Regions from separate parts of the Agrobacterium sp. 10T429 genome, predicted to be linked through region 1. Evidence: predicted binding sites of a transcription regulator. Region 1 holds the regulator's gene; each other region holds the start of a gene.

Region 1 (10,596 bases):
TGGAGGAATTTGCCCCCAAGAACCGTTTGACGGACCTTATCGAGGTCAACATCAACAATCTGGCGGCTGTTCCCTCCATTGTTTACGGTCTGCTCGGTCTCTCCGTCTTCATCAACTTCATGGGCTTTCCACGCTCGGCCTCGCTGGTCGGCGGCCTCGTCCTGACGCTGATGACCCTGCCGACGATCATCATCGCCACCCGCGCTGCATTGAAGGCCGTGCCGCCGTCGATCCGCGCCGCCGCACTCGGTCTTGGCGCTTCCAAGATGCAGACGATTTTCCATCACGTCCTGCCGCTGGCAATGCCTGGCATTCTGACCGGCACCATCATCGGTCTCGCCCACGCACTGGGCGAAACGGCGCCGCTGCTTCTGATCGGCATGGTGGCATTCGTCGCGAACTATCCGACAACGCCTATGGATCCGTCCACGGCCCTGCCGGTGCAGATTTACATGTGGGCGAACGAAGCTGAGCGTGCCTTTGTCGAACGGACATCTGGCGCTATCATCATCCTGCTTCTGTTCCTCATTCTCATGAATGTTGGCGCAATCCTGTTGCGTCGCCGCTTTGAGCGGCGCTGGTAGAGGGAGCTAGAGCAATGAACATGTTGTCGGAAGCAGCAGTTGAAAAGGCGCTGGACAAGAAAATGAATGAAGTCTCATACAAGATGATCGGCAAGGATGTTTCGGTTTATTACGGCGAAAAGCGCGCGCTTTACGACGTGAACCTCAATGTCCGCGAAAACACGGTGACTGCACTTATCGGCCCGTCCGGTTGCGGTAAATCCACTTTCCTGCGCACCTTGAACCGCATGAACGACACGATCGACGGTTGCCGGGTCACCGGCAAGATCACGCTCGATACCGACGATATCTACGATCAGCAGATCGACGTCGTGGAACTGCGTGCCCGCGTCGGCATGGTGTTCCAGAAGCCGAACCCGTTTCCGAAGACGATTTATGAGAACATCGCCTACGGCCCGCGTATCCACGGTCTCGCCCGCAACAAGGCGGATATGGACCAGATCGTCGAGCATAGCCTGCAGAAAGCGGGTCTCTGGAACGAGGTGAAGGATCGTTTGCTGGAATCCGGCACGGGCCTCTCCGGTGGCCAGCAGCAGCGTCTGTGCATCGCACGCGCGGTTGCCGTCAGCCCGGAAGTGATCCTGATGGACGAGCCGTGCTCGGCGTTGGATCCGATCGCGACTGCGAAGGTCGAGGAACTCATCCACGAACTGCGCACCAACTACACCATCGTCATCGTCACGCACTCCATGCAGCAGGCGGCGCGCGTTTCCCAGCGTACGGCCATGTTCCATCTTGGTCACCTTGTCGAAGAAAACGAAACCGACAAGATGTTCACCAATCCGGACGACCAGCGCACGCAGGACTACATCATGGGCCGCTTCGGCTGATCCCCGGCCGGTGCTTTATCGTAACCGTACAAGACTGGTGCCTCTGCCGTGCCCCGCTGTTGGGCACGCGCATGCAGGCCAAGCCGGAGGAATAGACCATGACACAGACAACGACCCATTCGCATATCCTGTCTGCCTATGACGACGAACTGAAGTTTCTGACGCGCCGCATCGCCGAAATGGGCGGTCTTGCCGAGCAGATGTGCGGTGACGCCGTGCGCGCACTCGTCAATTCCGATGCTGCGCTCGCGCAGAAGGTCATTTCGGACGATACCATTCTCGACCATGCTGAGCGCGAAATTGGCGACAAGGCGATCGTAACCATCGCCAAGCGTCAGCCGATGGCGGCAGACCTTCGCGAGATCATCGGCACCCTGCGTATCGCCGCCGATCTCGAACGCGTCGGCGATCTTGGCAAGAACACGGCCAAGCGCGTTATCGCTGTCGCCGGCACCGGCGTTCCGCGCAAGCTCGCCCGCGGCATCGAGCATCTGTCCGACCTGGCGCTGGTGCAGCTCAAGGAAGTCCTCGACGTCTATTCCACGCGTTCCGCCGAAAAGGCCAATGCGATCCGTGAACGCGACGAGGAAATCGATGCCATGTACACGTCGCTCTTCCGGGAGCTTCTGACCTACATGATGGAAGACCCGCGCAACATCACCACCTGCACGCATCTTCTGTTCTGCGCCAAGAACATCGAGCGTATCGGCGATCATGCGACGAATATCGCAGAGACGATCTATTACATGACCACTGGCAGCCAGCCGGAGGGCGAGCGTCCGAAGGACGACAGTTCCAACACGCTTGGTTCGGTGACCGAGTAACAGACAAGCAGAAGCTTGCGGAGTTCAGCATATGGTGCCCAAGATTGCAGTTGTGGAAGACGAGGAAGCGCTGAGCGTCCTGCTTCGTTACAATCTCGAGGCTGAGGGATACGACGTCGACACGATACCCCGTGGCGATGAGGCGGAAATCAGGCTGCAGGAGCGCATTCCGGATCTTCTCATCCTGGACTGGATGTTGCCCGGTGTCTCCGGTATCGAACTGTGCCGGCGCTTGAGAATGCGGCCGGAAACAGAACGCCTGCCCATCATCATGCTGACGGCGCGTGGCGAAGAGAGCGAACGGGTTCGCGGTCTCGCTACCGGCGCTGACGATTATGTCGTCAAGCCGTTCTCGACGCCGGAACTCATGGCCCGGGTCAAGGCCATGTTGCGCCGGGCCCGTCCGGAGGTTCTGTCGTCGGTGCTCAAATGCGGCGATATCGAACTGGACCGCGAGACCCATCGCGTTCACCGCAAAAGCCGCGAAGTGCGCCTCGGCCCGACGGAATTCCGCTTGCTGGAATTCCTGATGACGTCGCCGGGTCGGGTGTTTTCCCGCTCGCAATTGCTGGATGGCGTCTGGGGTCATGATATCTATGTCGACGAGCGTACTGTCGATGTGCATGTCGGACGTCTGCGCAAGGCCCTGAATTTCTCGCACATGCAGGATGTCATCCGCACGGTGCGTGGTGCGGGATATTCGATGGAAGCCTGAGCGATGCGGAACCAGATAGTTTCGCTGGCGAAGTAGTGCACCAAAAAATCAGGAAGCCCGAAATCTGAAACGATTTCGGGCTTTTTCAATATGAATATCCGCCAAACTCGATGCCATTGTCCGTTTTGACCGGAGGAGATCGGCGGCGCGTTGAAATCCGGATTGAAGGGTCACGCCCGATGGTAAGGGGAAAGGGTGAGGCCTGCCATCAAGCCGCCCAGAAAGCGGCTTTATTTTTGTCATAAAAAAACGGGCCCGAAGGCCCGTAATTTTTGAGTGCTGAATGCGTGCCGCAACACTCAAGCCTTGCGGCGCTCGCTCACCGGCTGGTAGGCGAGTTTCGCATGGAACTTGCAATAGGGCGAAGATTCCAGCGCTTCACAACCGCAGAAATGGAAGTCGTCCTTCAGCGGATCGCCAACCGGCCATTTGCAGGTGCGCTCGGTCAGTTCCGTCAGCGTCAGGCGACGGGAAATCGGCGTGACAACGTTCTTGGAAGGAACGTAATCGAGAACCTGCGCGGTCTCGATATCGATCTCCTCGTGCAGCGCCGTTGCCGCGTTCGAACGGGTGAGGATGCGTGCCGGTGCCGCGTTGACGCGACCTGCGAAAGTCGTCGCACGCGGGGCAGGGGCAGCGGTGCGCTTCGGCGCGGAGCGTGCCGAAGTCACTGGACCGCCAGCCTTGACGCGTCCCGGCAGATTGAGACGATGGACCTTGCCGATCACGGCATTACGGCTGACGCCGCCCAGCTGCGCTGCAATCTGGCTGGCGCTAAGGCCCTCGGACCACAATTTCTTGAGCTTTTCGACTCGTTCGTCTGTCCAGTTCATGCCGCTTCTCCGCTTGTCGCGTGTATTTTCGGCAGAATCCCTCTCCGTCTCGCGCGCATGCCGCAAGCGTGGTTTCCGCCTGATTTTCGGTGACTAGTTCCGCCGCAATGCAGTCTAGTAATTAGCGATTAACCTAGTGCCAGCCCGACTCCGTGGCAAGAGTCGCGGGAATCATCTGGAATCGATTTTCCGGTTTTCCCCAACTTGCTGGCGTATTGAGTCTGAAAGGCAACACCTTGGGGCTGGCCCGCCGCCGCATACTAGTGCTTGAGAAGCCCGGGAAACGCTGACTTTTGTTGACATCGGCAAACGAAGTGACAATAGTGCCCCTGCCGCCGCAAGGCGGCATTTTGATTTTCAGGCGAGGGATAACCCCGCAAGCCTATTGACAACAGTTTGACAGCGCATCTGCGCAAGGAGTGATACAGCCATGGCCGAAGCCGGCGCGCCATTGTTTGATACGTTTTCAAGAGCCCCCTTGCGCTTCGAGCGCGGTGAGGGTGTATGGCTGTTCACGGAAAGCGGCGAGCGATATCTGGATTTTGCGGCCGGTGTTGCTGTCAACTCGCTGGGCCACGCCCATCCTCACCTCGTTGATGCGATCAAGACGCAGGCCGAGAAGGTCTGGCACGTCTCGAACCTTTATGAAGTACCGGGACAGGAAAAACTCGCCAGGCGCCTGACGGAAGCGACTTTCGCGGACAAGGTATTCTTCACAAATTCAGGCGCGGAAGCCCTGGAATGCGCCATCAAGACCGCCCGCCGTTATCACTATACCAAGGGCCATCCGGAGAAGTTCCGCATCGTGTCCTTCGAAGGCGCTTTCCATGGCCGTACACTGGCGACGATCGCCGCGGGTGGCCAGCAGAAATACCTCGAAGGTTTCGGTCCCAAGGTCGAAGGTTTCGATCAGGTTCCGTTCGGTGATGTCGATGCCCTCAAGGCCGTCATCACGGCTGAGACTGCAGCACTTCTGATCGAGCCCATCCAGGGCGAGGGCGGCATTCGCTCGCCCAGCAAGGAATTCCTGCAAATTCTGCGCGGATTGTGCGACGAGCACGGCCTGCTGCTGATTTTCGATGAGGTCCAGACGGGTGTCGGCCGCACAGGCAAGCTGTTTGCTTATGAACATACCGGTGTTGCGCCCGATATCATGGCGGTCGCCAAGGGTATCGGTGGCGGTTTCCCGCTCGGCGCATGCCTTGCCACGGCAGATGCCGCTTCCGGCATGACGGCGGGCGTACATGGCACCACCTATGGCGGCAACCCGCTGGCCATGGCAGTCGGCAATGCCGTGCTTGACGTCGTTCTCTCCGAAGGTTTTCTCGAGAAGGTCCGTGACGTCGCGCTGGTCTTCCGGCAGGGTCTGGCCTCGCTCAAGGACCGTTATCCTGACGTGATCGACGAAATTCGCGGCGAAGGCCTGCTTCTGGGCATCAAGGCGAAGATTCCTTCGGGCGAATTGCTGCAGGCCATGCGCGCAGAGCATCTGCTTGGCGTGCCTGCGGGCGACAATGTCATCCGTCTTCTGCCGCCGCTCGTCACCACGGCGGAAGAGGCCCGTGAGGGTCTTGCACGTATCGACGCGGCTGCCGCTTCCCTGACGGTTGCGAAACAGGCAAAAAGCGCCTGAAAAAATCAAGAGCGGGCCTCTCTTCAGGGGGCTCGCAAGCATGGGACAGATTAGAATGGGTTCACCAAAACATTTTCTGGACCTCTCGGCCGTCGGGTCGGAGGATCTGCGGACAATTCTTGATGATGCGCGCACGCGCAAGATTGCCACCAAAACCGGCACGGCGGAAAAGCCGCTTGCCGGCAAGATGCTGGCAATGATTTTCGAAAAACCGTCCACACGCACCCGCGTCTCCTTCGATGTCGGCATGCGCCAGCTCGGCGGTGAGACCCTTTTCCTGTCGGGCACGGAAATGCAGCTGGGCCGCGCGGAAACGATTGGCGATACGGCCAAGGTGCTGTCGCGCTATGTCGATGCCATCATGATCCGCACCACGGATCACTCGCGTCTGCTCGAGCTTGCCGAACACGCCACCGTGCCTGTTATCAATGGCCTGACGGACGACACGCATCCCTGCCAGATCATGGCGGATATATTGACGTTCGAGGAACATCGCGGCCCGGTCAAGGGCAAGACCATTGCCTGGACGGGTGACGGCAATAATGTGCTGCATTCGTTCGTGGAAGGCTCCGCCCGTTTCGGTTACCGCATGGCGATGGCAGTACCGATGGGTTCGGAACCGCACGACAAGTTCCTGAACTGGGCACGCAACAATGGCGGCGAAATCTCGCTGTACCACGATGCCGACAAGGCAGTGGCGGGCGCTGATTGCGTCGTCACCGATACCTGGGTGTCCATGAACCAGGAACACAAGGCGCGCGGCCACAATATCTTCCAGCCTTATCAGGTCAATGAAGCGCTGATGGCGAAGGCCAACAAGGAAGCGCTGTTCATGCACTGCCTGCCGGCGCACCGCGGCGAGGAAGTAACGGATGCAGTGATCGACGGGCCGCAATCGGTGGTCTTCGACGAGGCGGAAAACCGGCTCCATGCGCAGAAGTCCATTATCGCCTGGTGCATGGGCGTCATCTGACCGCTATCGGCCGGGTGCTTGAACTCGGCGATGCACATTCCCATTTGTGGGGCTTCGAAGACGCTCGTCGGCTTTTCGCTGGCGGGCCACCTCACGATTTGCACGATTTTCCCCGGAGGCAGTTTCGCTTGCCGGATCTCTGTGCGACAAGCTGAAAAAGTACATTTTAAAAGCCGGACTTTTGGACGGTAGCGGCGCAACGGCTGCGCCAAGGAGTTATGACATGGCAGATGTAACGGTTGAACTGGACAATCTCGATTTAGCTGGCGACGACAAGGTTGTGCCCTTTCAGGTCGAAGGTCTGGACGTGCGCGGTCGCGCCGTACAGGTCGGGCCGCTGTTGAATGCCATCCTCGAACGTCACGAATATCCCGAGATTGTCGCCCGCCTGCTCGCGGAAGCAACGGTTCTGACGGCGCTGATCGGCACATCCCTGAAATTTTCCGGCAAGCTGACTGTGCAGACCAAGGGCGACGGCCCGGTTGACCTTCTGGTGGCGGATTTCACCGCGCCCGAGAGCATGCGCGCTTATGCTCGTTTCGATGAGGAGCGGCTGGCGGAAGCTGTTGCTGCGGGGCAAACCTCGCCCGAACAATTGCTCGGAACCGGCATTCTGGCCTTCACCATCGATCAGGGCGTCGGCATGCAGCCTTATCAGGGCATCGTGCCGCTGGACGGTTCTTCGCTGGAAGAAATCGCCGGGGTTTATTTCCGTCAGTCGGAACAGCTTCCCACCCGCGTGCGCCTCGGCGTTGCCCAGTTCTTCGACCGTGACGGCGAAGGCAAGCCGCGCCATAGCTGGCGTGCAGGCGGCGTGATTGCCCAGTTCCTGCCGCAGGCGCCCGAGCGTTTGCGCATGCGCGATCTCCATGGCGGTGACGGCGACGAGGGCGATTATGAAGTGGCGGAGGACGATGCCTGGACAGAGGCAGTGTCGCTGCTGAATACGGTGGATACCGACGAGCTGACCGATCCGCAGGTGCCAGTGGAGCGTCTGCTTTACAGGCTTTTCCACGAGAGCGGCGTGCGCATCTACGATCCGCAGGTCATTTTCGACCGTTGCAGCTGTTCACGGGACAAGATCAAGGGTGTGCTGTCCGGTTTCACCGCTGAAGAGATCAAGGCGAGTGAGGAAGACGGTGCGATTGCCGTGACGTGCGAGTTCTGCTCCACGACCTATCGTTACGATGTCAGCGAGTTTGAACACGTCTGACGAGGAGAGCCGCGCTTGTGAATGGCGCGGCTTTTTTGTCAGTTCAGCACCCGCAACAGGCCGGGTGAATCCAGTGAAAAGGCGGGGATGGTGACGTTGAACACCTCGCCTTTGTCCGTTTCCATTTCATAATGGCCAAACATAAGGCCTGACGGCGTATCCAGCGGGCAGCCGGATGAATATTCGTAACTGTCGCCGGGGTTCAGATGCGGTTTTTCGCCGACGACACCCGGCCCGTAGACCTCATCCACCTGTCCGTTCTGGTCGGTGATGTGCCAATAGCGGTTGACGAGTGTTATCGGAACATCGGAATTGTTCGAGATCACGACTTTATAGCCCCAGACATAACGATCGTCATCCGGGTCGGACTGCTCCTCGAGATAATACGGATCGACCGTTACCTCGATATCCCTTGTCAGAGCACGATACATACGCGCCACACCTCGATATTTTCCCTGCTGCCATCATCCTACACTACAGGTTCTGGCTATCGTCAAGAAAATGAATGACTTGACGACCACGCGCATCTTCTGTTGCGCCGTTTTTTCACGGTTAGGGATAACGGTAAAGGTAAATATTGGTTGCCAGACGCGGGCTTTCACCCAGGCGGGATGTGTGCCATGGCCCGACGGGAAGTCGGGCCATGGCGATATGTCGATTGAATCCTTAAACTGAAACGGCCGCAAGACCCTTCGCCAGATCTTCCAGCAGATCGTCCGTATCTTCGATACCGCAGGAAAGACGCAAGGTCCCGCCGGAAATACCCAGTTCGGCGCGCGCCTCGTCGGTCAGGTTCTTGTGCGTCGTCGTGCCAGGGTGGGTAATGAGGCTCTTGGCATCGCCGAGATTGTTGGAAATCTTCACGATATCAAGCGCGTTCTGCAGTGCGAATGCCGCTTCCTTGCCACCCTTCAGTTCGAAAGCCACGAGCGTCGAGCCGCCCGACATCTGCCGCGCGATGATGTCTGCCTGCGGATGGTCGGCGCGGCCCGGATAGATCACTTTGGCAACCTTGCTGCTGTCGACGAGGAAATCGGCGATCTTCGAGGCATTGGCCGTCTGCTGCTTGACACGCAGCGGCAGGGTTTCGATGCCCTTCAGCAGCGTCCAGGCATTGAACGGCGACATGGCTGGGCCGGTGTGGCGGAAATAGTCCTGCAGCTCTTCCTCAATCCACTTCTTGTCGGAAAGGATCACGCCGCCAAGGCAACGGCCCTGACCGTCAATATGCTTCGTCGCCGAATAAACGACGATATGGGCGCCGAGTTCGAGTGGCTTCTGGAAAAGCGGTGTGGCGAAAACATTGTCGACAACCACTTTCGCGCCGATCTGGTTGGCGAGCTTCGCCACACCGGCAATATCCACCACTTCGAGCGTCGGGTTGGTCGGGCTTTCGAGGAAAAACAGCTTGGTGTTCGGCTGGATCGCCTTTTCCCAATTGTTGAGATCGCGTCCGTCGATCAGCGTGCACTCGATGCCGTATTTGGGTGCAAGCGTTTCTACCACCCAACGGCAGGAGCCAAAAAGCGCGCGGGCAGCAACGATGTGATCGCCGGCACGCAGCTGGCACATGATGGCGGCTGTCACGGCGGCCATGCCGGAGGCAAGCGCACGGGCGTCTTCCGCACCTTCCAGCAGGCACATGCGCTTTTCGAACATGTCATTGGTCGGGCTTGCATAGCGGGCATAGATGAAGCCATCCGTTTCGCCCTTGAAGCGCGCTTCGGCGGCTTCGGAGTTTTCGTAAACGAAACCCTGGGTCAGATAGATCGCTTCCGACGTCTCACCATAGGGTGAGCGTAGCGTACCACCGTGAACGAGCTGGGTTGCCGGGCGCCATTTATTGCTCATGTGATCACCTCAAAACAAAAAAACCGGTCGCAAAAGCAGACCGGTTCCTAGCACCCGGTCTTTTTAGCCACTTGTTTAACGTGGCTGCAAGCCGACCGGCCAAATCACCACGGGATAAGCTTGCCATACTGCCGTTACCGGCTTGCGTCAATGCTTTCCTTTTGGTTTTGTCGCCGTAAAAAGGAATGATGATCATGACCAGAACCACGGGCATTTTGGCGGATGGCGCGATCAGGGCGCTGTTTGCGGGCGGCAAGCTGAGAAGCGAGGCTGATCTCGATGTCGATCAGGTGCAACCCGCGAGCCTCGATCTGCGACTGGGCTCCAAAGCCTATCGCGTGCGCGCCAGTTTCATGCCCGGCCCCGGAACCCGAGTCATCGACAAGCTCAACCGCTTCAGCCTGCATGAGGTCGATCTGAGCGAGGGGGCGGTGCTGGAAACCGGTTGCGTCTACATCGTGCCCTTGATGGAGAGCCTGGAGCTGCCGGCGGATATGTCGGCTTCGGCCAATCCGAAAAGCTCGACGGGGCGTCTTGATATCTTCACCCGCGTCATGACCGACAATGCGCAGGAATTCGACAAGATACCCGCGGGCTATGCCGGCCCGCTCTATCTGGAAATCAGCCCGCGCACCTTCCCGGTCGTCGTGCGCCGTGGCTCGCGCCTCTCGCAAATCCGTTTCCGCATCGGCCACTCGTTGCTCAACGAAGCCGAGCTTCTGAAATTGCACGAGACGGAGATGCTGGTCGCCAGCGAAACCCCTAATGTGACCGGCGGCGGCATCGCGCTTTCCATCGATCTAAAGGGTTTTGGCGAAAAAGGGCTGATCGGCTATCGCGGCAAGCATCACACAGCGGTGGTAGATGTCGACAAAAAGGCTCAGCACGATGTTCTCGATTTCTGGGAACCTCTATACGCCCGCGGCCGTGCCGAACTGATCCTCGATCCGGATGAGTTCTATATTCTCGTTTCGCGTGAAGCCGTGCATGTACCGCCACTTTATGCGGCCGAAATGACACCCTTCGATCCCTTGGTGGGCGAGTTCCGCGTGCATTATGCGGGCTTCTTCGATCCAGGCTTCGGCCATGCGCAGGCGGGCGGCACGGGCAGCCGCGCCGTTCTCGAGGTGCGCAGCCACG
Region 2 (10,596 bases), on a different contig from region 1:
ATCGAAACTTGACTAAAAACAGCAGGAAAAACCGCGCTCGCGAATGTCGGAAACAGGCGCTGAAATCGCCATTGCCGATATGGCAGGACGATGCCTGCTTGCTTCGTTTGGGAGTGTCATTTCGGTGAAAGAAATGGCGCGAGTGACGGGGCTCGAACCCGCGACCTCCGGCGTGACAGGCCGGCACTCTAACCGACTGAGCTACACCCGCGCTCCACAGACATTCGTCTGCGTTTTTTTCCGAGGAACAGGATGGCGCGAGTGACGGGGCTCGAACCCGCGACCTCCGGCGTGACAGGCCGGCACTCTAACCAACTGAGCTACACCCGCTTATCCTGACCGACAAGACCTTAGTCTCGCCGTACGAACCAGCCTCGGCTGTTCGTTGAGCGGCTAACTACGGCGTTCGTGCGGGGGTGTCAAGCAGGTTTCACGACAAAAGAATAAGCTTCTTCATTTTGATCGGAAAAAACTGAAAGGCCTTTGACCGGCATTGCAGCGAATGCCTTGTTTTCCGGGCTTTTCCCAACAAAAACAAAAAACTTGTCCACAGCCGGGGCGTCCGTAACGCGATTTCAGCATACCGCCAAAGGTAACGGTCGGGCTTTGTTTTTATAGAAAAGCCCGCAGTTCCCGGCTTTTTGCCGATCACCCCTGCCAATGGGCAAAGCTGTCCGGAAAAAAAACAAAAAAACTTCACAAAAGCCCTTGCGGTTTTTTTCCGATCCGAATACATCACGGCCACCGACGCGGCAGACACGGTCTGCAAGACGCGAAGGGCGATTAGCTCAGTTGGTAGAGCGCCTCGTTTACACCGAGGATGTCGGGAGTTCGAGTCTCTCATCGCCCACCATTTTCCAGCTTCTTCAAATTGTGCGCATTAACAAGCCGAAGCTCTTTCGGATGTCGGTGCGTTTCGCCGTAAACTTCCGGCATTGGGAATCACGGGCCCTGCCCCCGATTCTGTAGACGGCCGCGCCCTTGGGCTGGTGGAGCGGCTTTTCCGGCATGAGTTTATGCCAGATCGGCACTTCTGTTCCACATTCATACAGGCCGGCTCCAATAGGTGTGCCACCCCGCAACATACCGAAAAATAAGCAGATTCAGACTTTTTAAAGAGATTTCATGCATTGTTTTCGAGCCGTTTCATGATGAACGGTATAAATGATGGATGAAACCATGTCGGTCGACGCGTTTGTAACACTCGCGCTTATTGCGCTGCCTGTTTATATTTTTTTCCGCTGGGTCCAGCAGGACTCAGAAAAAGACAGCACTCCCAAAAGCAAGAATTCCATGGGGCGGTGATCTCTAGCGATCTGGTCCACTGCACATTCATGGAAGTCCTCCGGATAACACCCTCGATTATGCGATAGCGACGCGACCATGCCGGTTTTAACGGCTGGTATGCGACTCATCGTGGGGAATCGGCATTCCCCAGATCGGGGTTTCTTCCGCCGCACAAAAAAGCCGGGCTATGCCCGGCTTTTCTCATTTGCGATTCTATTCGGACCGATCAGTTGATCGCCTTTAGATCGACGGTAAAGAACAGCGTTTCGCCGGAAGATCCGTCGACGCCGTCATTGTCAGTGACGACATAGGCCGTTCCTGCCTTGTCGAAGGTGAAGCCTTCCAGCTTGTCAACGGTATAGCCATTCGTCTGGGCCTTGAGGTCCGGCAGGAAATCATGTGCTTCCTGCTTGGCCACCAGCGGCAGTTCGCCACCGATCTTGCCCGGCTTCAGGTCAGCGATCGCGACGCGGTAAAGCTTCTTGATCTTTGCCTTGTCACCGACCTGATTGTCGCGCTCGACGATATAGACATAGTCGCCCTGTGCGGCGATTTCAGAAAGGCCGACCCAGCCTGCCTCGGTCTTGTCGAGCGGGTAACGCACGGCGCCCCATTCCTTGGACTTCGGATTGTAGGAGACGAGTTTGACGACACCCTTCTCGTCCGTGCCCCACTCGCGCTGTACGGCCATCCACAGCGTCGCGTTGTCGCCCTTGCCGATCATGGTCACGCCTTCGAAACCGAAGCGGGTTTCGCCAGCCAGCAGTTCCTTCGGCAGAGCGATCTCAGCCTTGATCTCGCCCTTGGCGCTGACATTGTAGAGTGCGTGGGGCACGAGCTTGGCACTGTCACCTTCCGAGGCCAGCCAGAAGCCGCCCTTACCGTCAAGCGTAATGCCTTCGATGTCGAGTTTCTGGGCTGCGATACCGTCGCGCTTGATGCGCAGGGCGCTGGTTATGGTGGCGGGCTTCTTCGTTGCGTCGATGGTGTAGATCGACGGCTGGTTGCCATAGACCGAGTCGGACACGGCATAGAGGATGCCAGGCTTTTCAGCATCGCCCACCAGACCGGAGAGCGCGCCCCAGCCGATCGGTGCGCCGTCAACGGTGGCGGACGCGAGCTGCGGGTAGGCAATCTGGCCTTCTGCGCGTTCATAGATCATGACATGCGAGCGAGCGCCGCCATCTTCGACGAGATCGGCTTCGTTGGCAGTGACGAGAAGATTGCGCGACGGAATGGCGACGGCGCCTTCGGGCGAAATGCCCGAGGGCAGAAGCTGGACCAGTTCCGGTGTGCCGCCCGTATCCTTGTAGACAGCAGCGAGAGACGCGCGCTCGGCAAGAACGAAGAAGTACTTCTGGCCATCGAAGGTTGCCGCCTCCAGACCTTCCGGCTCGATGCCCTTGGCCTTGGAACGCTTTTCCGGATAGTGGCCGATGCTGGCGGCAGCGTGCTCAAGGGTGGCACCGGCTTCATAAAGAAGCTTGCCGGTCTTGTCGAAAATGGTGAAGCCGTGCGCGCCGCCCTGCCAGTCACCCTCATTGGCGATGACGATTCGGTCATTGTCCAGCCACTTCACGGCATCTGGCTCACGCTTGCGGCCTTCCTGCTTGTCGGTGAATTTGATCTGGCCGTCCGTCTTCGTGTCGACGCCTTCCAGATCAACCGTGCCAGCGGAGAAATGCGTCTTTACCGTACCGGTCTTGCCGTCGATGATGACGATGTGGTTGTTTTCCTGCAGCGTGAGCGCGATCTCGCCATTGGCATTGATCGAGACGAATTCCGGCTCCGGATCTTCCGGGGAGATTTCGGCAAGGCCGGTCACGTCGATCTTCTTCAGCGTCGCGCAGTCAGCAACACCGTTCTTCAGACCGACCGTCACCAGATAACCGGCGGGCATCTGTGGCAGGGCGCCTTCGTTCACCTCTTCATCGCGTTCGTTTTCGATCGCGATGGCGGCGAAGGTCTTGTCCGGGGAAATTGCGACAGAATCTGGCTGGCCGCCGAGATCGCAGCTCGCTTCAATCTTCTTGGTGGCGATATCGACCGTCACCAGCTTGCCGGACGGCTTGGCGCGGTTTTCGGACGTGTTGACACCGGCCAGAACCTTGGCGCCAGCAACGGCAACCGAGGTCGGTTCGCCTTCCAGCAGCAACGCGCCGCCAGCCTTGGGTGCCTTCGCGTCGGTGATGTCAACGAAACCAATGCCGCCAAGCGGGCTGTCCGAATAGACCAGCGTCTTGCCATCTTCGCTGGCGGTCACGATTTCAGCTGAAGTGACGGCCTTCGCGTCCTTGTCCGCTGGCAGGTTCTTTACGACCGGGAAAGATGCGATGCGGTTGAAAACCGGCTCGGCAGCAGCCGGAAAGGCCGCGGACGTGAGCAGAGCAGCAGTCAAAGCCATCTGAGAAAGTCGGAACGCCATTATAAATCCCCCTTGGATCCAAAAAAACACCCTATGGCTTCTGCGTCAGAGACATGACAGCGGCATGACATTTCCTGTCGGAGGAATCAAAAAGCCCGACCATGAAGGCCGGGCTTTCCTGTTCGTGCGCACATTCCGCGTATCAGAGCGCCGTGTGACCGGATGGAGGCTACACAGGCGCGCTCTCCTACTTTCAAGTACATCTTGCCGGTTCGAAAAAAGGGCCATCCGAAAAAGCAATTCGAAAAGCCGCCCGGTTTACGTGCCGGCATGATGGCGTCAGGGCGTCAAAACATGTTTCCTCGTGAACCTGAAAAGCCGCCCGCCCGCCGCCGGACGTCACGGCCTTTCGGAAACCTTACGAGTTGACGGCGTCCTTCAGGCCCTTGCCTGCGGAAAACTTCGGTACGTTGCGAGCCGGGATATCGACTTCAGCACCCGTGGAAGGGTTACGACCCTTGGAGGCTTCACGACGGCTTACGGAGAAGCTGCCGAAGCCAGCGAGACGGATGTCGCCACCGCTCTTCAGTTCGTTCTGTACGGTTTCGAATACGGCATCAACAGCGGAAGCAGCATCTGCCTTCGTGAGACCAGCCTTTTCGGCAACAGCAGAGACGAGCTCGTTCTTGTTCATGTTTCCACCCCTTTCAATGGTTTGAAACGACTCAAATTAAGCCGGCGCAGAATACGTCTGTATCCGCGCGCAGCAACTCAAAAGCGCTGGAATCGCCTGAAAAACAAGGGGTCTGCGGGGTTTTTCACAAAAAAGGCCGACATTTCTGCCGGCCTTTCCCTTAAACGTGCCAATTTCGCACCAGTTCTGCGAGCATCAAAGAAGCATCGCGCCTTTCGGCATCTAACACATTGAATCTATGCACAGGTGTCGCGAAAACCGATTCTGGCTTTCACAACGACGTGGCAATCAATGTGCGATCGTCTGTCCGCCCTCGTCGACACCGTCGACAGTTGCGATAACAGGCGTTTCGATGCTACCGTCCCACTCGATTGGCTCGGGCATGCGAAGCAGCGCGTGCTTGATGACCTCACCCATGCGAGAAACCGGGATGATCTCCATCTCGTTCTTCACATTGTCAGGAATATCCGCCAGGTCCTTGGCGTTTTCTTCCGGGATGAGCACCTTCTTGATGCCGCCGCGAAGCGCCGCAAGCAGCTTTTCCTTCAGGCCGCCGATCGGCAGCACGCGACCACGAAGCGTGATCTCACCCGTCATCGCCACATCCTTGGAGACCGGGATACCGGTCATGATGGAGACGATGGCGGTTGCCATGGCAACACCGGCAGACGGTCCGTCCTTCGGGGTAGCCCCTTCCGGAACGTGAACGTGGATGTCGCTCTTGTCGAAACGCGGCGGTTCGATGCCGAAGTCCACGGCGCGCGAGCGGACATAAGATGCCGCTGCCGAAATGGATTCCTTCATCACTTCCTTGAGGTTGCCGGTGACCGTCATGCGGCCCTTGCCCGGCATCATCACGCCTTCGATGGTGAGTAACTCACCGCCGACTTCCGTCCATGCCAGACCGGTGACGACACCAACCTGATCCTCACGCTCGGCTTCGCCGTGGCGGAACCGCGGAACGCCCAGATAATCCGGGACATTGGCTGCGGTGACTTCCACGGACTTGACCTTGCCCTTGATGATCTCGGTCACGGCCTTTCGGGCAAGCTTCATCAACTCGCGCTCGAAGCTGCGCACGCCCGCCTCGCGGGTGTACTGCTGGATCACGATCATCAGAGCGTCATCGCTGACCGAGAACTCTTCCGGACGCAGGGCATGTTCCTTGATCGCCTTCGGCAGCAGATGACGCTTGGCGATTTCGCGCTTTTCGTCCTCCGTGTAACCGGCGATGCGGATCACCTCCATACGGTCCATCAGGGGACCTGGAATGTTCAGCGTGTTGGCCGTGGTCACGAACATCACGTCGGACAGGTCGTATTCCACTTCAAGATAGTGGTCCATGAAGGTGGAGTTCTGTTCCGGATCGAGCACCTCCAGCAGTGCGGAAGACGGATCGCCACGGAAATCCATGCCCATCTTGTCGATCTCGTCGAGCAGGAAGAGCGGATTGGACTTCTTGGCCTTCTTCATCGACTGAACGATCTTGCCCGGCATGGAGCCGATATAGGTACGGCGGTGACCGCGGATTTCCGCCTCATCACGCACACCACCCAGCGCCATACGCACATATTCGCGGCCGGTCGCCTTGGCTATCGACTTGGCGAGCGAAGTCTTGCCGACGCCGGGAGGACCGACGAGGCACAGGATCGGGCCACGGATCTTCGAAGCGCGAGCCTGCACGGCCAGATATTCAACGATGCGTTCCTTGACCTTGTCCAGACCGAAATGATCCTGATCGAGGACCGCCTCGGCGCTGTTGAGATCAACCTTGACCTTCGACTTCTTGCCCCAGGGCAGGCTGAGCAGCCAGTCCAGATAGTTGCGCACGACAGTCGCTTCCGCAGACATCGGGCTCATCTGGCGAAGCTTCTTCATTTCCGCCTCGGCCTTATCCTTGGCCTCCTTGGAAAGCTTGGTCTTGGCAATGCGCTCTTCCAGTTCGGCCATCTCGTCACGGCCATCCTCGCCGTCGCCGAGCTCCTTCTGGATCGCCTTCATCTGTTCGTTCAGATAATATTCGCGCTGCGTCTTCTCCATCTGGCGCTTGACGCGCGAGCGGATACGCTTCTCGACCTGAAGCACGGAAATTTCGCCTTCCATGAAGCCGAGCGCTTTTTCAAGCCGCTGCTTCACGCTGACGGTTTCCAACATTTCCTGCTTTTCGGTGATCTTGATCGACAGGTGCGAAGCAACCGTGTCGGCCAGCTTCGAATAATCGTCGATCTGGCCGGCAGCGCCGACAACCTCGGGCGAAATCTTCTTGTTGAGCTTCACATAGCTCTCGAACTCCGAAACGACGGAACGCGACAGCGCCTCGATCTCAACCGGGTCTTCCGCAGGCTCCTGCAGCGGCGTCGCAGACGCTTCGTAGAAATCCTCGCGGTCGGTATAGGCCTCGATCTGGGCGCGGCCCTTGCCTTCCACAAGCACCTTCACGGTGCCGTCGGGCAGCTTCAGCAGCTGGAGGACGTTAGCGACCGTGCCGACCTTGTGGATGGCTTCCGGGGACGGATCGTCATCGCTGGCGTTGATCTGGGTAACAAGCATGATCTGCTTGTCCGAGCCCATGACCTCTTCGAGAGCGCGAATGGATTTTTCCCGCCCGACGAACAGGGGAACGATCATATGCGGGAAAACGACAATGTCGCGCAGGGGAAGTACCGGATAGATACCGCCGGATGCCGCAGACGTGATGTTCGTCATATCATTTCCTTTCATGGTCCCTTTCAGGACACTTTGCCTGACGTCTTGGGGCGTCCGGCATATTCATTTCTCGAGACTGAAAGTGGAGTTTCGGAACGCCGATTTCAAGTCACCGGAAGAGACGACCCCGCGCAACGGCACGGCCGTAAAATTCAAACAAATACAGCGCCGGCTATTACTCCCGACATTTCCGGTTATCCCACAGGATCAGGAACCGGGTCGCCGACGGTAATTCACATTTCCGTCATATCGCGATGCAAATCAGTTTTAAGACTTTATCAGCAAAGCGCAATCCGCTCCAAACGCAAAATCGGGTTACTCCAAGTTAGCGGCAAGTTTCGCACCTGCCACAACAGAAAAGGCCCGCACGAGTGCGGGCCTTTTGAATTCATCAAAGCGTCGGATCGGTCAATCAAGCCGAAACATTGGCCTTTTCTTCCTGACGATCCGCATAGATGTAGAGCGGGCGAGCAATGCCGCTGACGACATCGTTGGAGATCACCACTTCGCGCACGCCTTCCAGCGTCGGCAGTTCGAACATGGTATCCAGAAGGATTTTTTCCATGATCGAGCGCAGACCGCGGGCACCCGTCTTGCGGGTAATCGCCCGGCGGGCAATCTCGCGCAACGCGTCCTCGTAGAAGGTCAGTTCCACATCCTCCATCTCGAACAGACGCTGATACTGCTTGACCAGCGCGTTCTTCGGCTCGGACAGGATCTGGATCAGCGCATCCTCGTCAAGGTCCTCCAGCGTAGCCAGAACCGGCAGACGGCCGATGAATTCCGGAATAAGACCGAATTTCACCAGATCTTCCGGCTCCAGTTCGCGAAGCACCTCGCCAACGCGGCGATCGTCTTCCGCCTTGACGGTCGCACCGAAGCCAATCGAGGTCTTTTCGCCCCTGGCCGAGATGATCTTGTCCAGGCCGGCAAACGCGCCGCCGCAGATGAACAGGATGTTGGTCGTATCCACCTGCAGGAATTCCTGCTGCGGATGCTTGCGGCCGCCCTGCGGCGGAACGGAAGCGACCGTGCCTTCCATGATCTTCAGAAGCGCCTGCTGAACGCCCTCGCCCGACACGTCACGCGTGATGGACGGGTTGTCCGACTTGCGGGAAATCTTGTCGACTTCATCGATATAGACGATGCCGCGCTGGGCGCGCTCGACATTGTAATCCGCAGCCTGCAACAGCTTCAGGATGATGTTTTCGACGTCCTCGCCGACATAACCGGCTTCGGTCAGCGTTGTTGCGTCCGCCATTGTGAAGGGAACGTCGATGATGCGGGCGAGCGTCTGGGCAAGATAGGTCTTGCCGCAACCCGTCGGACCGACGAGCATGATGTTCGACTTCGCAAGCTCGACATCGCCATTCTTGGAGGCGTGCGCGAGGCGCTTGTAATGGTTGTGAACGGCCACCGACAGGATCTTTTTCGCCTGCTTCTGGCCGATGACGTATTCGTCGAGGATCTTGATGATGTCCTGCGGGGTGGGAACACCCTCGCGCGACTTCACCATCGACGTCTTGTTCTCCTCGCGGATGATGTCCATGCACAATTCGACGCATTCATCGCAGATGAATACCGTCGGTCCGGCAATGAGTTTCCGGACTTCGTGCTGGCTCTTGCCGCAGAATGAACAATAGAGTGTATTCTTAGAGTCGCCGCCGTTGCTGCCGCTGACTTTGCTCATATCACTTTCCTTCCAGCACGCCGCAGGTCCGCCAAACGGATCGCGGTCAACTTACCGCCCGCCGATACGGCCGCCCTTGGGTGCATCGCCGTATCCGCCTCGTTTCCCGGGGTACTAACCGGTATCAGATACATGAGCTGACAACCGGCTGCAACGAATTCCCCATCAAACCAAAGGCCACGTCATAAAAATTCAACACAGCCTTTATATATACTAATATCGCTTTCTGTTGCGGTTGAAAGCCCCGAAATTACTTTGCGGGGTTAAACAACCGTCAAAAAGCGTCGCGCCTTAATTCGCGGCGGCGCCTTCCATTTCCTGGCGCGAGGTGAGGATCTTGTCGATCACACCCCAGTCCTTGGCCTCGTCGGCATCCATGAAGTGGTCGCGATCAAGGGTTTTTTCAACCTCTTCCAGCGTACGGCCGGTGTGCTTCACGTAGACTTCATTAAGGCGACGCTTCATTTTGATGATGTCGCGGGCGTGACGCTCGATATCCGAAGCCTGCCCCTGGAAGCCGCCGGAGGGCTGATGCACCATGATGCGGGCGTTCGGAGTTGCGAAACGCATTCCCTTTTCGCCAGCAGCCAGAAGCAGCGAGCCCATGGATGCGGCCTGGCCGACGCAAAGCGTCGAAACGGCAGGACGGATGAACTGCATCGTATCGTAGATCGCCATGCCGGCGGTCACGACGCCACCCGGCGAATTGATGTAGAGCGCGATTTCCTTCTTCGGGTTTTCAGCCTCGAGGAAAAGCAGCTGCGCGCAGACGAGCGAGGCCATCTGGTCTTCCACCGGTCCGGTGAGGAAAATGATGCGTTCCTTGAGAAGACGGGAAAATATGTCATAGGAGCGTTCGCCGCGATTGGTCTGCTCTACGACCATCGGCACCAGAGCCATGGCGGTATCAACTGGATTTTTCATGTCCGTCCTTTGTCAAACTCTGCCCTTCGCGGAAAACCGCTCCGGAATCACTTCTAACCTTCGTTCTCCCTACATAGAGTGTCCCTGCCCGGTACTTCAAGACACGAAGCCGCATATCCTTAACGGCTCAACAGCGTTTACGGGCGTTTTCCACCCGCGGGGTAACGGCTATGGACAAGCCGATGCCAACCGGACCATTCTCTGTCGCCCGCATTATTTTTTAACAGGAGCAAACCGCAAACGCAAAAACCGGTGTGTTGCCCAGATATAACTTCTCACTGGCAAGAACTCGTTAGGTATTTGCGGCTGATACTACGACCGCGAATTTCCGGTTTCCCGTAAGGGGGCGGGAGCCTCTTTTGAGGCGAAATGGCATCTCCACCAATTCGGCGGGCATTGCGCACATCGTGCAGCGAACCGCTTTTACGGCATGATAGCGCAGATAGGATTTTGCAATGCTGGATGCAAAGACGGGCATGCTGCTTTGGGCGTCGGAAACGCTGACCCTTGCCCTGCTGCTGGGAACCCTGTGGCTGCACCGCCCTGCCCGCCGGCACAATATCTATTTCGCCGCCGGTTTTGCCGCAACGAGCGCCGGCACGGTGATGGTGGCGCTGCGCGGCGATATTCCCAACTTCCTGTCGATCGAAGTCGGCAATACGCTTGCCCTTTCGGCCTTCAGTTTCTGGCTCGCCGGTCTCCTGTCCTTCGAACAGCGCAAGACCGCCGGCTGGATCGCCATTCCGCCGCTGTTATGGGTGGCGGGCATGCTGATCGGCCCCGTACGCGAAAACATGGTCCCGCGCATCCTCCTCTATCACATCTGTGCCGCCACCGGTTATTTCATGCTGGCCGGCATTCTTCTGGCCAGCAAGGCACGCGCGTCATTCAGCCGCAAGGTGCTGGCGGCCACCTTCATCGTGCAGGCAT
Region 3 (10,596 bases), on a different contig from region 1:
AACCAGTTGAAGGCGCTGGGTGTGGCCATCGTCATGGATGATTTCGGCACCGGTTATTCATCGCTCAGCAACTTGCAGAGCTTCCCCTTCGACAAGATCAAGATCGACCGCAGCTTCATCGCCGCCATGAGCGAGGATGATAATGCCCGCGCCATCGTGCGCGCGGTGATCGGCCTCGGTCGCAGCCTCGATCTGCCAGTGACGGCGGAGGGTATCGAAACCGACGCGCAATATCGCATGGTTGTCGATGAAGGTTGCGCGCAGGCGCAGGGTTATCTCTTCGGCAGGCCGGATGTGGCTCCTGCCGCGGCCGCAAGCACGGGCAAGCGGAAGAAACATTCCGTCTGAAAGAGGAGTACGGCGGCGTGATGCCGTCGTAATTCCATTCTCCTACGCCAATGGAACGAGAGCGAACGCAGATCGTTAGGATTGTGTGTGGTGCGTCCGTGTCGCCACCGCCGCAGCCGGCGGCAGACGACAGCCCTGACCTTCCGATGATGAATTCGCTGGTCATGAGACGCACCAAGGATGGAATTCTATCTCTGGGAGAAACCAATGACAGACCGCCTTGAGCCGCAGGACCCGCGCAACCAGTATCCGCGCCCGCCCTTTTCAACGCCGACTCAGGAAATGCCGGGGCTGGTCACGAACATGATGCCTTTCCCTGATCATGGTGAAAAGACCTATCGCGGCAGCGGCAAGCTTGCCGGGCGCAAGGCGCTCATAACCGGCGGTGATTCCGGGATCGGTCGCGCGGTGGCAATTGCCTTTGCGAGAGAGGGTGCAGATATCGCGATATCCTATCTGCCGGAGGAAGAATCGGACGCCGAAGAGGTGGTAGCACTTATCGAAGCGGAAGGCCGCGTGGCGGTCGCCTTACCCGGAGATATTACCGATGAGGCATGGTGCCGCGAACTGGTTGAAAAAGCGGTAGGTGATCTCAACGGCCTCGATATTCTGGTGATCAATGCCGCAAGACAACAATATCGCGAGGGTATCGCCGAGCTGTCGACTGAAGATTTCGACCGCACGATGAAGACCAATCTCTACGCGCTGCACTGGATTGCGCAGGCCGCCGTTCCTTATCTTGAGCCCGGATCGTCGGTGATTACCACCGCATCTATACAGGCCTATGAGCCGTCTCCCATTCTTCTTGATTATGCCACTACGAAAGCCGGCATCGTTGCCTATACGAAAGCGCTCGCCAAACAGCTTATCGAAAAAGGCGTGCGGGCAAATGTCGTCGCGCCTGGTCCCTTCTGGACGGTTTTGCAGCCAAGCGGCGGGCAGCCGGACGAAAAGGTCAGGAATTTCGGTAAGGACAGCGATTTTGGCCGTCCAGGCCAGCCTGTGGAACTGGCTCCGGTCTATGTGCTGCTGGCGTCGCAGGATGGCAGCTTCATCAATGGCGAGGTCTATGGTGTGACCGGAGGCCGAGGCGTTGCCTGATCGGCTTTGAGGACTTGACATGAAACGACAGACAGAACGTTCAGACAGAGATATGAAGCCCTTCGATGTCCGCGACCGGCTGATACTGGCCCTTTATGCGCAGCTGAAGGCCGAGCGGCAAACGCGCGAAGCCATGGAATGGGTCATCCGCAATGGCGGGCTTTCGCCAGAGGTGCTGGAGGCAATGGCATCCGACCCTGTTCCGGTGCTGGCGGATGCGGACGTTCCCGCTATCGAGCGCATCCTTGCTGCGGACCGGGGCAGAGGCCAATCCTCTCAAGACGACCATGGGCGGCGATCATGAACCGGAGAGCGAGCTGGAAGGGTCATCTGACATTCGGCGATTTCAACTGTGAAATCGGCCTCTATTCCGCGCTCACTTCATCGGAAAAAATCTCCTTCAACATCGTCAACCGAAAGACTGGCCATCGCGTCGAACGGCAATATGTCGATAGCGATACCGGCGAGGCTGTCGACCGCGAGGATCAGGTCAAGGGATATGAACTCGACAATGGCGACCATATCGTCATCGAGGGAGATGAGATCGCAACGCTGATGCCGGAAAACGACAAGGTCATCCGCATCAGGCATTTTCTGAGCTACGACGAGATCGACAAGCTCTATTTCGACAAATCCTATTATCTGGCGCCGACGCAGGAAGGTGGCGAAGAGGCTTTAACGCTGCTGGCAAAAGCCATGGACGACGAGAAGGTCTCGGCACTTGGCGAAGCGGTACTCTTTCGCCGAAACCGCGTGCTGTTGATCCGTCCAAGCGGCAAGGCGCTCGTGGCGACGACCTTGAATTTCGGCTACGAGGTTCGCTCGCAAACCACCGTTTTCAAGTCCATTCCCGATATTCAGTTCGATGAAGAGATGCTTGAACTCGCCGGTCACATCATCGGGAAACGGGCAGGCACATTCGATCCCGCGGAATATACCGATCGTTACAATGATGCGCTGGCGGAACTGGTGAAGGCGAAGATCGAGGGCAGGGAAATCAGCAAACAGCCGCCGCGCAAGCAAGATAACATCATCGACTTGAAGGAGGCTTTGCGCCGCAGCGCCGGTGACGGCGACAGCGGAAAATCTACCGCTGGTGCGGGGCGCAAATCCTCCCGGAAAGCGAGCTGATCCATGGGTTTGCAGAGCTATAACGCCAAGCGCAGTTTCGACAAGACGCCGGAGCCGAAGGGCGACAAGGTCGATGCGCAGGGATCGAGTTTCGTCATACAGAAGCACGATGCCCGCCGACTGCATTACGATTTCCGGCTGGAGATGGACGGCGTCCTTAAAAGCTGGGCGGTAACCCGCGGGCCGAGCCTTGACCCGGAGGACAAGCGCCTTGCGGTCCACGTCGAGGACCACCCTCTAAGCTACGGCGACTTCGAAGGCGTAATCCCGAAAGGTCAATATGGCGGCGGCACCGTCATTCTTTGGGATCGTGGTGTCTGGCGCCCGATTGGCGACGCGAAGAAAGGCTACCGCAAAGGCCATCTCGAATTTGAACTGGAGGGCGAAAAGCTTAGAGGCCGCTGGCATCTTGTACGTATGCATGGAAAGCCCGGTGAAAGCCGTGAAAACTGGCTGCTGATCAAGGGCGACGACGAAGAGGCAAGGCATGATGGTGGCGCCGATATTCTGGAGGAGCGGCCGGAATCCGTGAAGACTGGCCGAAGTGTTGAAGAAGTTGCCGCCAAGCCGAAAGACACCTGGAATTCGAAGCCCGTATCGAAAAAGAGCGTTAGTTCTTCCTCGGGCCAAAAACAGGCGCATGCCCTGCCGAAAGGTGCCCGCAAACAGGCGCTCCCATCCTTCGTGCCGCCGGCACTTGCGACGCTGAAACCCAAGCCACCGGAAGGCTCCCGCTGGCTGCATGAGATCAAGTTCGACGGCTATCGCCTGCAGGTCCGTATCGACCACGGCAAACTCCAGCTTCTGACCCGTAGCGGACTGGACTGGACCGAAAAGTTCGGCGATGCCGTGGCGGGAGCGCTCAAGTCGCTGCCGGCCGAAACGCTGATGATCGACGGCGAGATCGTGGTGGAACGGGACAGCGGCGCCTCGGATTTCTCAGCCTTGCAACAGGACTTGAGCGAAGGGCGCAGCGACCGCTTCGTTTTTTATGCCTTCGATCTCCTGTATCTGGATGGCACGGATTTGCGCGGGGCGGCGCTGACGGATCGCAAGGCGCTGCTGGAAAAGCTGTTGCCCGCCAGCAACCCGCATCTTCGCTACAGCGAACATTTCGAGGAAAGCGGCGGGCTTGTTCTCGATCATGCCTGCCGCCTCAGCCTTGAGGGCGTTATCTCCAAGGTCAAGGACAGCAAATACGTCTCTGGCCGCAAGGGTAACTGGGTGAAATCCAAGTGCTCGATGCGGCAGGAATTCGTCATCGGCGGCTATACGCTTTCTTCTGCGTCGGACAATGCCATTGGCTCGCTGGCGCTCGGCGTTTATGAGGAAGGCAAGCTGCGTCATGTCGGCCGCGTCGGCACCGGCTATACCGCTGACGTTGCCGAAATGCTGCTTGGCCGCCTGAAGCCGCTCGGCATCGATGATAGCCCTTTCGGCGAAAAGCTCACGGCACTTGCGCGCCGCGACCTCTATTTCGTCAAGCCGGAACTGGTTGCAGAAGTGGAGTTTCGTGCCTGGTCCGGAGATGGCAATCTGCGCCATGCATCATTCCGCGGCTTGCGGCAAGACAAGCCGGCGGGCGAAATCGAACGCGAGGATAAAGCCGTGTCGGAACAAGGGACGCCGCAGTCAAAGATCAAGTTCACCCATCCGGAACGACTTTATTGGCCGGACGATGGCGTGACCAAGGAAGGGCTTGCCGATTATTACACCCAGGTCTGGCGCTATATGGCCCCCTTTGTCGTTAACCGGCCTCTGGCGCTGCTGCGTTGTCCGGAAGGGATCGATGGTCAGCGTTTCTTCCAGAAACACGCCTGGCGCGGTGTGAACAAGTCGATAGAACAGATCAAGGATCCGAAGGACAAGGGCGGCGAACCGCTTATCAGGATTACGGATTTCGATGGCATGATGGCCCTGGTCCAGTCCGCTGCGCTTGAAATTCACCCATGGGGGGCGACAACCGCGAACTGGGAAAAGCCTGACATGATCACCATGGATATAGACCCCGGCGAGGACGTGTCATGGCCGGAGGTAATCGATGCGGCACTGGAACTGAAGCGGCGTTTCGAAGATGCCGGTCTGGCCGCTTTCGTGAAAACCTCCGGCGGCAAGGGGTTGCATGTGGTGGCGCCTTTGAAACCGGAAGCGGGATGGCCGGCCTTGAAGGCCTTTGCAAAGACCATGGCGGATGACATGGCCAAGGCGGAGCCGGAGAAATATCTTGCGGTGGCGACCAAAGCGAAACGCCAGGGCCGCATCTTCCTCGACTATCTGCGTAATGGCAGGGGCAATACGGCTGTTGCGCCCTATTCGACACGTGCCCGACCGGGAGCCGCCATTTCAGCGCCAATCGAATGGACGGAACTCTCAGATGAGATAGGTCCGGCGCACTTCACGGTCAGCAATATCGGCGCGCGCCTTTCTGCCCTGAAGAAGGATCCATGGGACGGCTTTTTCGCTGCCGCGCGACCCCTGCCGAAAAAGGCCCGATGAGCGTTAGCTTTTCTTGTCCGAGGCAAGGCTTTTTTTCAAGGCATCCATGATGTTGATGACATTGCCGCCGGTCCGGGTTTTCGTGCCGGTCTTCTTTTCCGGGGAAGAGACGGTCTTGCTCTTGGTTTTTAGCAAAGCGCTGATCTTTTTCTGGATCGGATCCTGCACCAGCGCCGGTTTCCATCCCGTCATCTGTTTGCCGATGCGTTTTTCCATCGCGTCCAGCAGCGACTTTTCGAATTTCATCTTCGGATCCAGCGCGTCGATGCTTTCGCGCACTTCCTCGCCATAGTGCAGGGTCCACAGAATGATGCCCTTGCCTGACGGTTCCAGCAGAACCGCTCTTTCGCGGCGATAGAGAACAAGCCGCGCAATGCCGACAACGCCGTTTGCCCGCATGGCTTCCCGGATCACGCTGAAGGCTTCCGTGCCGATCTTGTCTTCCGGGCGCAGGAAGTGCGGCCGGTCGTACCATATCCAGTCGATAGAGCCTGTGGGTACGAAGGTCTGGATGTCGATGGTGCGGGTGCTTTCGAGCGCGACCGCATCGATCTCGTCATCCTCCAGCAACACATAATCGTCTTCGGCGCGGGGAAACCCCTTCACCTGGTTCTTTGCGGCCACCGGCTTGTGGGTAACGCTGTCGACATAGCGGCTTTCGACGCGATTGCCGGTTTTGCGGTTGAGAACGTGGAAGCGGTATTTGTTGCTTTCGGTTGTGGCAGGCGTCAGCGAAACTGCGGCCGTCACCAGCGACAGCTTCAGATAACCCTTCCAGAAAACCTGCCGTGCCATGATCCGCGATCCGCCTTGTCGCCTGTTGTCTCCCGGATCAACAACCACAGGGTGGCTTTTGTTCCGGGAGCTTTGGCAGAGAGGGCGGGTCTCTGTCTCAGCCGAACAGCGATGTAAGACCATAGACAGATGCGGATATCAGGGCAGCGGCCGGCATGGTCACGACCCAGGCAATGACGATATTGCCCGCAAGGCCCCAACGCACCGCCGAGACGCGACGCGCGGCACCGACGCCGATGATGGCGCCGGTGATCGTATGGGTGGTGGACACCGGAATGCCGAGCCACGTCGCGCCGAAAAGTGTCAGCGCACCGCCGGTTTCGGCGCAGAACCCCTGCATCGGGTTCAGCCTGGTGATTTTCGACCCCATGGTGTGCACGATGCGCCAGCCGCCGAACAGTGTGCCGAGCGCCATGGCCGACTGGCACGAGATCACCACCCAGAACGGCACGTAGAAGCTCTCTCCAAGATGCCCCTGGCTGAACAGCAGCACAGCGATGATGCCCATGGTCTTCTGTGCGTCATTGCCGCCGTGGCCGAGCGAATAGAGCGAGGCGGAAATGAATTGCATGATGCGGAAGGTACGATCCACGGCGAAGGGCGTCTGGCGCACGAACAGCCAGGAGACGGCAAGCACCAGCAGCAGTGCAAGGAAAAAGCCGATGGCCGGCGACATGAAGATCGCGCCCACGGTTTTCAGAAGACCCGACCAGACGATGGAATTGAAACCGACCTTCGCAAAGCCCGCACCGACGAGACCGCCGATCAAGGCATGTGACGAGCTGGAGGGAATGCCGAAAATCCAGGTGACGATGTTCCAGACGATGGCGCCCATCAATGCCGCGAAGATGACCTGCGGGGAAACGATGGCCGGATCGATGATGCCGGTGCCGAGCGTTTCGGCCACATGCAGGCCGAAGAACAGGAAGGCGATGAAATTGAAGAAGGCCGCCCATGCCACCGCATATTGCGGGCGCAATACACGGGTGGAAACGATGGTGGCGATGGAATTTGCGGCGTCGTGGAGACCGTTCAGAAAATCAAAGAACAGCGCGATGGCGATAAGGCCGACAAGCAGTGGCAGTGCAAGCGCGACATCCATCAGACGTTCTCGATAACGATGCCGCTGATCTCGTTCGCCACGTCCTCGAAGCGGTCGACGACCTTTTCGAGTTCGCCGTAGATCTCGCTGCCGATCATATAGGCCATGGCATTGCCGGTCGCACCATGGCGCCGGAAGAGGTTCTTCAGGCCCTGGTCATGAAGCTCGTCGGAGCGCCCTTCGACGCGGGTAACCTCTTCGGCAATCATCGACAGGCGCTGGGCATTGGTGCCAACCTTTTCCAGAAGCGGGATGGCTTCGGCGACGAGGCTTGCCGCACGCACGATCTCGTGGCCCATCTCGCGCATCAGCGGGTCGAATTCGGTTTGCTCGAACAGCCGGATCGTCTTGACGGTCTTGTGCATCATGTCGATGGCGTCATCCATGGACTGGATGAGGTCCTTGATATCGCCACGATCAAAGGGCGTTATGAAGCTGCGGCGTACCGCAAGCAGAACGTCGCGGGTAATATCATCCGCCTGGTCTTCGAGGGCGACGATAAGGTCGCAGTTTTTCTCGACGTCGACGCCGCTCAGAAGGTGGTCCAGAGCTGCGGCGGCTTTGACGACCGTTTCCGAATGTTTGCTAAACATGTCGAAGAAACGGTCCTCGCGCGGCATCAGCTTGCGAAAAATGCTCATCATGCGAATTGGCCCTCAATGGCGCTTTATTAGTTGTGGGGGGTGATTGTCATAAAACTGTCATAAATGCACGCGGGGCATTGATGCAACCCGGAAAATCGGCAGTATCAACGGATATGAAATCCACGAAGAAAAGCCGGAAAGCCCGTCCGGCGCGTTCCCTGACATTGCTCCAGCAACTTGCTGCTGTTCCTGAAAAGCTGTTCACCGGCTCTTTCCGGCAGCAATATGCCGCCTTATGCTTCCGTTATACCGGAAGCGGCGAAGAGATCGAAATCCTCGTCGTCACCTCCCGCACCAGCGCACGCTGGATCATTCCGCGCGGCTGGCCGATGAAACGCAAGAAGCCGCATGAGGCTGCCGCGATCGAGGCGTGGGAGGAAGCGGGCGTTCGCGGCCGCGTGAGGAAGGACGCCGTTGGCCGCTACACCTATCTCAAGATGCTCGACAATGGCGATGTCGTTCCCTGCGTTGTCGATGTCTTCCAGATCGAGATCACCGGGGAGGAAACGAGTTTCAAGGAGCGCGGCGAACGCCTTCTGGAATGGGTTCGCCCGGACGAGGCAGCAAGGCGCGTCCGGGAAATCGAACTGAAATCGCTTCTGGTCGACTTCCGCCCGAGGGGGAAGAGGAAACGCCTGACCGAAGAAAAGTCCTGACGGCAGACGTCACCAGCGAACCTAGGATGGTGATGCTGGTCGTTCGGTCGATCCGGTCTCCCCCATCTCGTCCGGTGCCTTCGGTAGCAGGCGGGCGAAACGCCGGGTGATGCTGTCGATGTAAGACAGGATTGTCGGCACGACGATCAGGGTGAGCAGGGTGGAGCTGATGAGGCCGCCGATTACTGCGTGCGCCATCGGCGCGCGCTGCGCCCCGCCACCGCCAACAGCCAGACCGAGCGGAATCATGCCGAAAATCATCGCAAGCGTCGTCATGATGATCGGGCGGAAGCGGATGATGCCGGCGCTCGCCAGCGCTTCGTTGAGCGAAAGTCCACGCTTCCTTTCGCGGTTAGCGAAATCGACAAGCAGGATGCCGTTCTTTGTAACGAGGCCCATCAGCATGATGAAGCCGATCAGCGAGAACATGTTAATCGTGCTGCCGGCAACCAAGAGCCCGACGAGGACGCCGATGAGGGACAGCGGCAGCGACGCCATGATGGCGAGCGGTTGCAGGAAACTGCCGAATTGCGAGGCGAGCACGATGTAGATGAAGATGACCGCCATTGCGAGCGCGGTTACCATGTGGCCGACCGTTTCCTCCATGGTTTCGGCGTCGCCGCCGAAGCGGATACGGTAGCCGTCTGGCAGGTCGCGGGCGGCGGTAAGGTTTTTCAACACATCTGTCACTTCGCCAAGCGCTCGTCCGGATATGTTGGCCGAAACCAGCACCTCGCGGAGATTGTCGATGCGGCGGATTTCGGCGGGTGCTTCCACGGTGGTAATATCGGCGACCTGATCCAGACGTACCATCAGGGGCGAGCCGTTGGATCCCGTGCGGCTGGTGGCGATCATCAACTCGCTGATCCTCGCCGTGTCGGCACGCCGCTCGCCGGGCAGGCGCACGACGATGTCGTAGCTGTTACCGCCCGCATCCGTCCATTTCGACACGTCCTCACCGGCGATGAGCGGCGAGAGCGCTGCGGCAAGATCGGATCGGGAAATGCCGAGATCGCTTGCCGCCTCGCGTTTCAGGCGTACCGAAAGGATGGAGGTCACGTCGCGGGTGCTCGAGGTCACATCCACGAGGCCGGGGATTTTTTTCATGTCTTCCATCAGACCGTCGGCGATCTTTTCGAGGATCGCCCGGTCGTCACCAAGAATGCTGAGCTGGACGGGGCTTTCGCCACCGCCGAGGCCGTTTTGCAGGATCGCGACCTCTATGCCCGATATGGCCGACAGGCGTTTGCGGATCGGATCGGCCAGCGTGACCGGAGTTCGGGTGCGCATCTCCAGCGGCACCAGCCCCACCAGAACGGCGGCGCGATGTTTACCGACGGTGCCGCCGGTATTGACGGTGGAATAGAGCATTTCGACCTCCGGGAATTCCTGGAGTGCCTTCTCGACCTGCCGCACCTTCGCCGTGGTGTAATCCAGCGAGGAGCCGACCGGTGCCGTGACGTTGATCTGGAAGCGGCCTTCATCCGTATTCGGGACGAATTCCGCACCGACCAACGGCACCATGAGCAGGCTGCCGACAAAAATGCCTGATGTGACGAGCAGGGTGACGAGCCGGTGGTGCAATGTCCAGCCGATCACGTGCCGATATTGATCGGCGAGCCATTCGAAGCCGTGATCGAAACGGGCGATCAGCCGGCCCACCGGCCCGCGCGGGGCGTTGGGTTGCGCATCCGGATCGTACCAGACGCTCGACAGCATCGGATCGAGCGTGAAGGCGACGAAAAGCGAGATCAGCACGGCAGCTGAAACGGTGATGCCGAATTCATAGAAGAACCGACCGACGATGCCGTCCATGAAAGCGACGGGCAGGAAAACCGCCACGATTGTCGCCGTTGTCGCGATAACCGCAAGTCCTATTTCGTTCGTGCCGTCGAGTGCTGCGCGGATATGGGATTTCCCCATGTGAAGGTGACGGGTGATGTTTTCGCGCACGACGATGGCGTCATCCACCAGAATGCCGATGGAAAGCGTCAGCGCCAGGAGGCTCAGTGTATTGAGCGTGAAGCCCATAACATCAATGACCGCCAGCGTGCCGATGATCGCAATCGGCAGTGTCAGTCCGGTGATGACGGTGCTGCGCCAGGAATTGAGGAACAGGAAGACGATGGCCACGGCAAGTGCCGCCCCTTCTATCAACGTCGTCTGCACTTGGGTGACGGATTCCCGGATGGGAATGGATGTGTCCGTAATTACCCGCAATTGCACGTTTTGCGGAACAAGGTCGGCATTGAGGGCGTCCAGGCGCTTTCTCACATCCGCGACAACCTGAACCGTATTGGCATCCTGAACCTTGACGATGTCG

Evidence for each region. The regulator PhoB, encoded in region 1, activates phosphate uptake and scavenging genes when phosphate is short. The targets are predictions, from matches to a motif close to TGTCATNNANCTGTCAT.
Region 2: AC1DCP_RS08175 (esterase-like activity of phytase family protein) is a predicted target of PhoB. The motif match lies at 3,766-3,782, and genes of this name have one in related genera.
Region 3: AC1DCP_RS13885 (DUF47 family protein) is a predicted target of PhoB. The motif match lies at 7,662-7,678, and genes of this name have one in related genera.

What each region holds. Positions count from the first base shown of each region.
Region 1 is NZ_JBFTGV010000001.1:353,653-364,248, forward strand. It holds gene pstA (phosphate ABC transporter permease PstA) at 1-584, shown strand, start outside; gene pstB (phosphate ABC transporter ATP-binding protein PstB) at 599-1,414, shown strand; gene phoU (phosphate signaling complex protein PhoU) at 1,513-2,238, shown strand; gene phoB (phosphate regulon transcriptional regulator PhoB) at 2,270-2,953, shown strand; gene AC1DCP_RS01745 (GcrA family cell cycle regulator) at 3,253-3,786, opposite strand; gene AC1DCP_RS01750 (aspartate aminotransferase family protein) at 4,217-5,419, shown strand; gene argF (ornithine carbamoyltransferase) at 5,475-6,392, shown strand; gene AC1DCP_RS01760 (Hsp33 family molecular chaperone) at 6,616-7,605, shown strand; gene apaG (Co2+/Mg2+ efflux protein ApaG) at 7,644-8,036, opposite strand; gene AC1DCP_RS01770 (O-succinylhomoserine sulfhydrylase) at 8,272-9,456, opposite strand; SAM riboswitch at 9,499-9,577, opposite strand; gene AC1DCP_RS01775 (2'-deoxycytidine 5'-triphosphate deaminase) at 9,651-10,596, shown strand, end outside.
Region 2 is NZ_JBFTGV010000002.1:647,060-657,655, forward strand. It holds tRNA gene AC1DCP_RS08150 (tRNA-Asp) at 135-211, opposite strand; tRNA gene AC1DCP_RS08155 (tRNA-Asp) at 254-330, opposite strand; gene AC1DCP_RS08160 (hypothetical protein) at 420-551, opposite strand; tRNA gene AC1DCP_RS08165 (tRNA-Val) at 778-853, shown strand; gene AC1DCP_RS08170 (hypothetical protein) at 1,165-1,305, shown strand; gene AC1DCP_RS08175 (esterase-like activity of phytase family protein) at 1,514-3,712, opposite strand; gene hupB (DNA-binding protein HupB) at 4,071-4,346, opposite strand; gene lon (endopeptidase La) at 4,635-7,052, opposite strand; gene clpX (ATP-dependent Clp protease ATP-binding subunit ClpX) at 7,465-8,742, opposite strand; gene clpP (ATP-dependent Clp endopeptidase proteolytic subunit ClpP) at 9,034-9,666, opposite strand; gene AC1DCP_RS08200 (GGDEF domain-containing protein) at 10,122-10,596, shown strand, end outside.
Region 3 is NZ_JBFTGV010000005.1:180,695-191,290, forward strand. It holds gene AC1DCP_RS13850 (EAL domain-containing protein) at 1-348, shown strand, start outside; gene AC1DCP_RS13855 (SDR family oxidoreductase) at 556-1,449, shown strand; gene AC1DCP_RS13860 (hypothetical protein) at 1,469-1,753, shown strand; gene ku (non-homologous end joining protein Ku) at 1,750-2,580, shown strand; gene ligD (DNA ligase D) at 2,584-5,076, shown strand; gene ku (non-homologous end joining protein Ku) at 5,080-5,871, opposite strand; gene AC1DCP_RS13880 (inorganic phosphate transporter) at 5,969-6,973, opposite strand; gene AC1DCP_RS13885 (DUF47 family protein) at 6,973-7,617, opposite strand; gene AC1DCP_RS13890 (NUDIX hydrolase) at 7,731-8,273, shown strand; gene AC1DCP_RS13895 (efflux RND transporter permease subunit) at 8,295-10,596, opposite strand, start outside.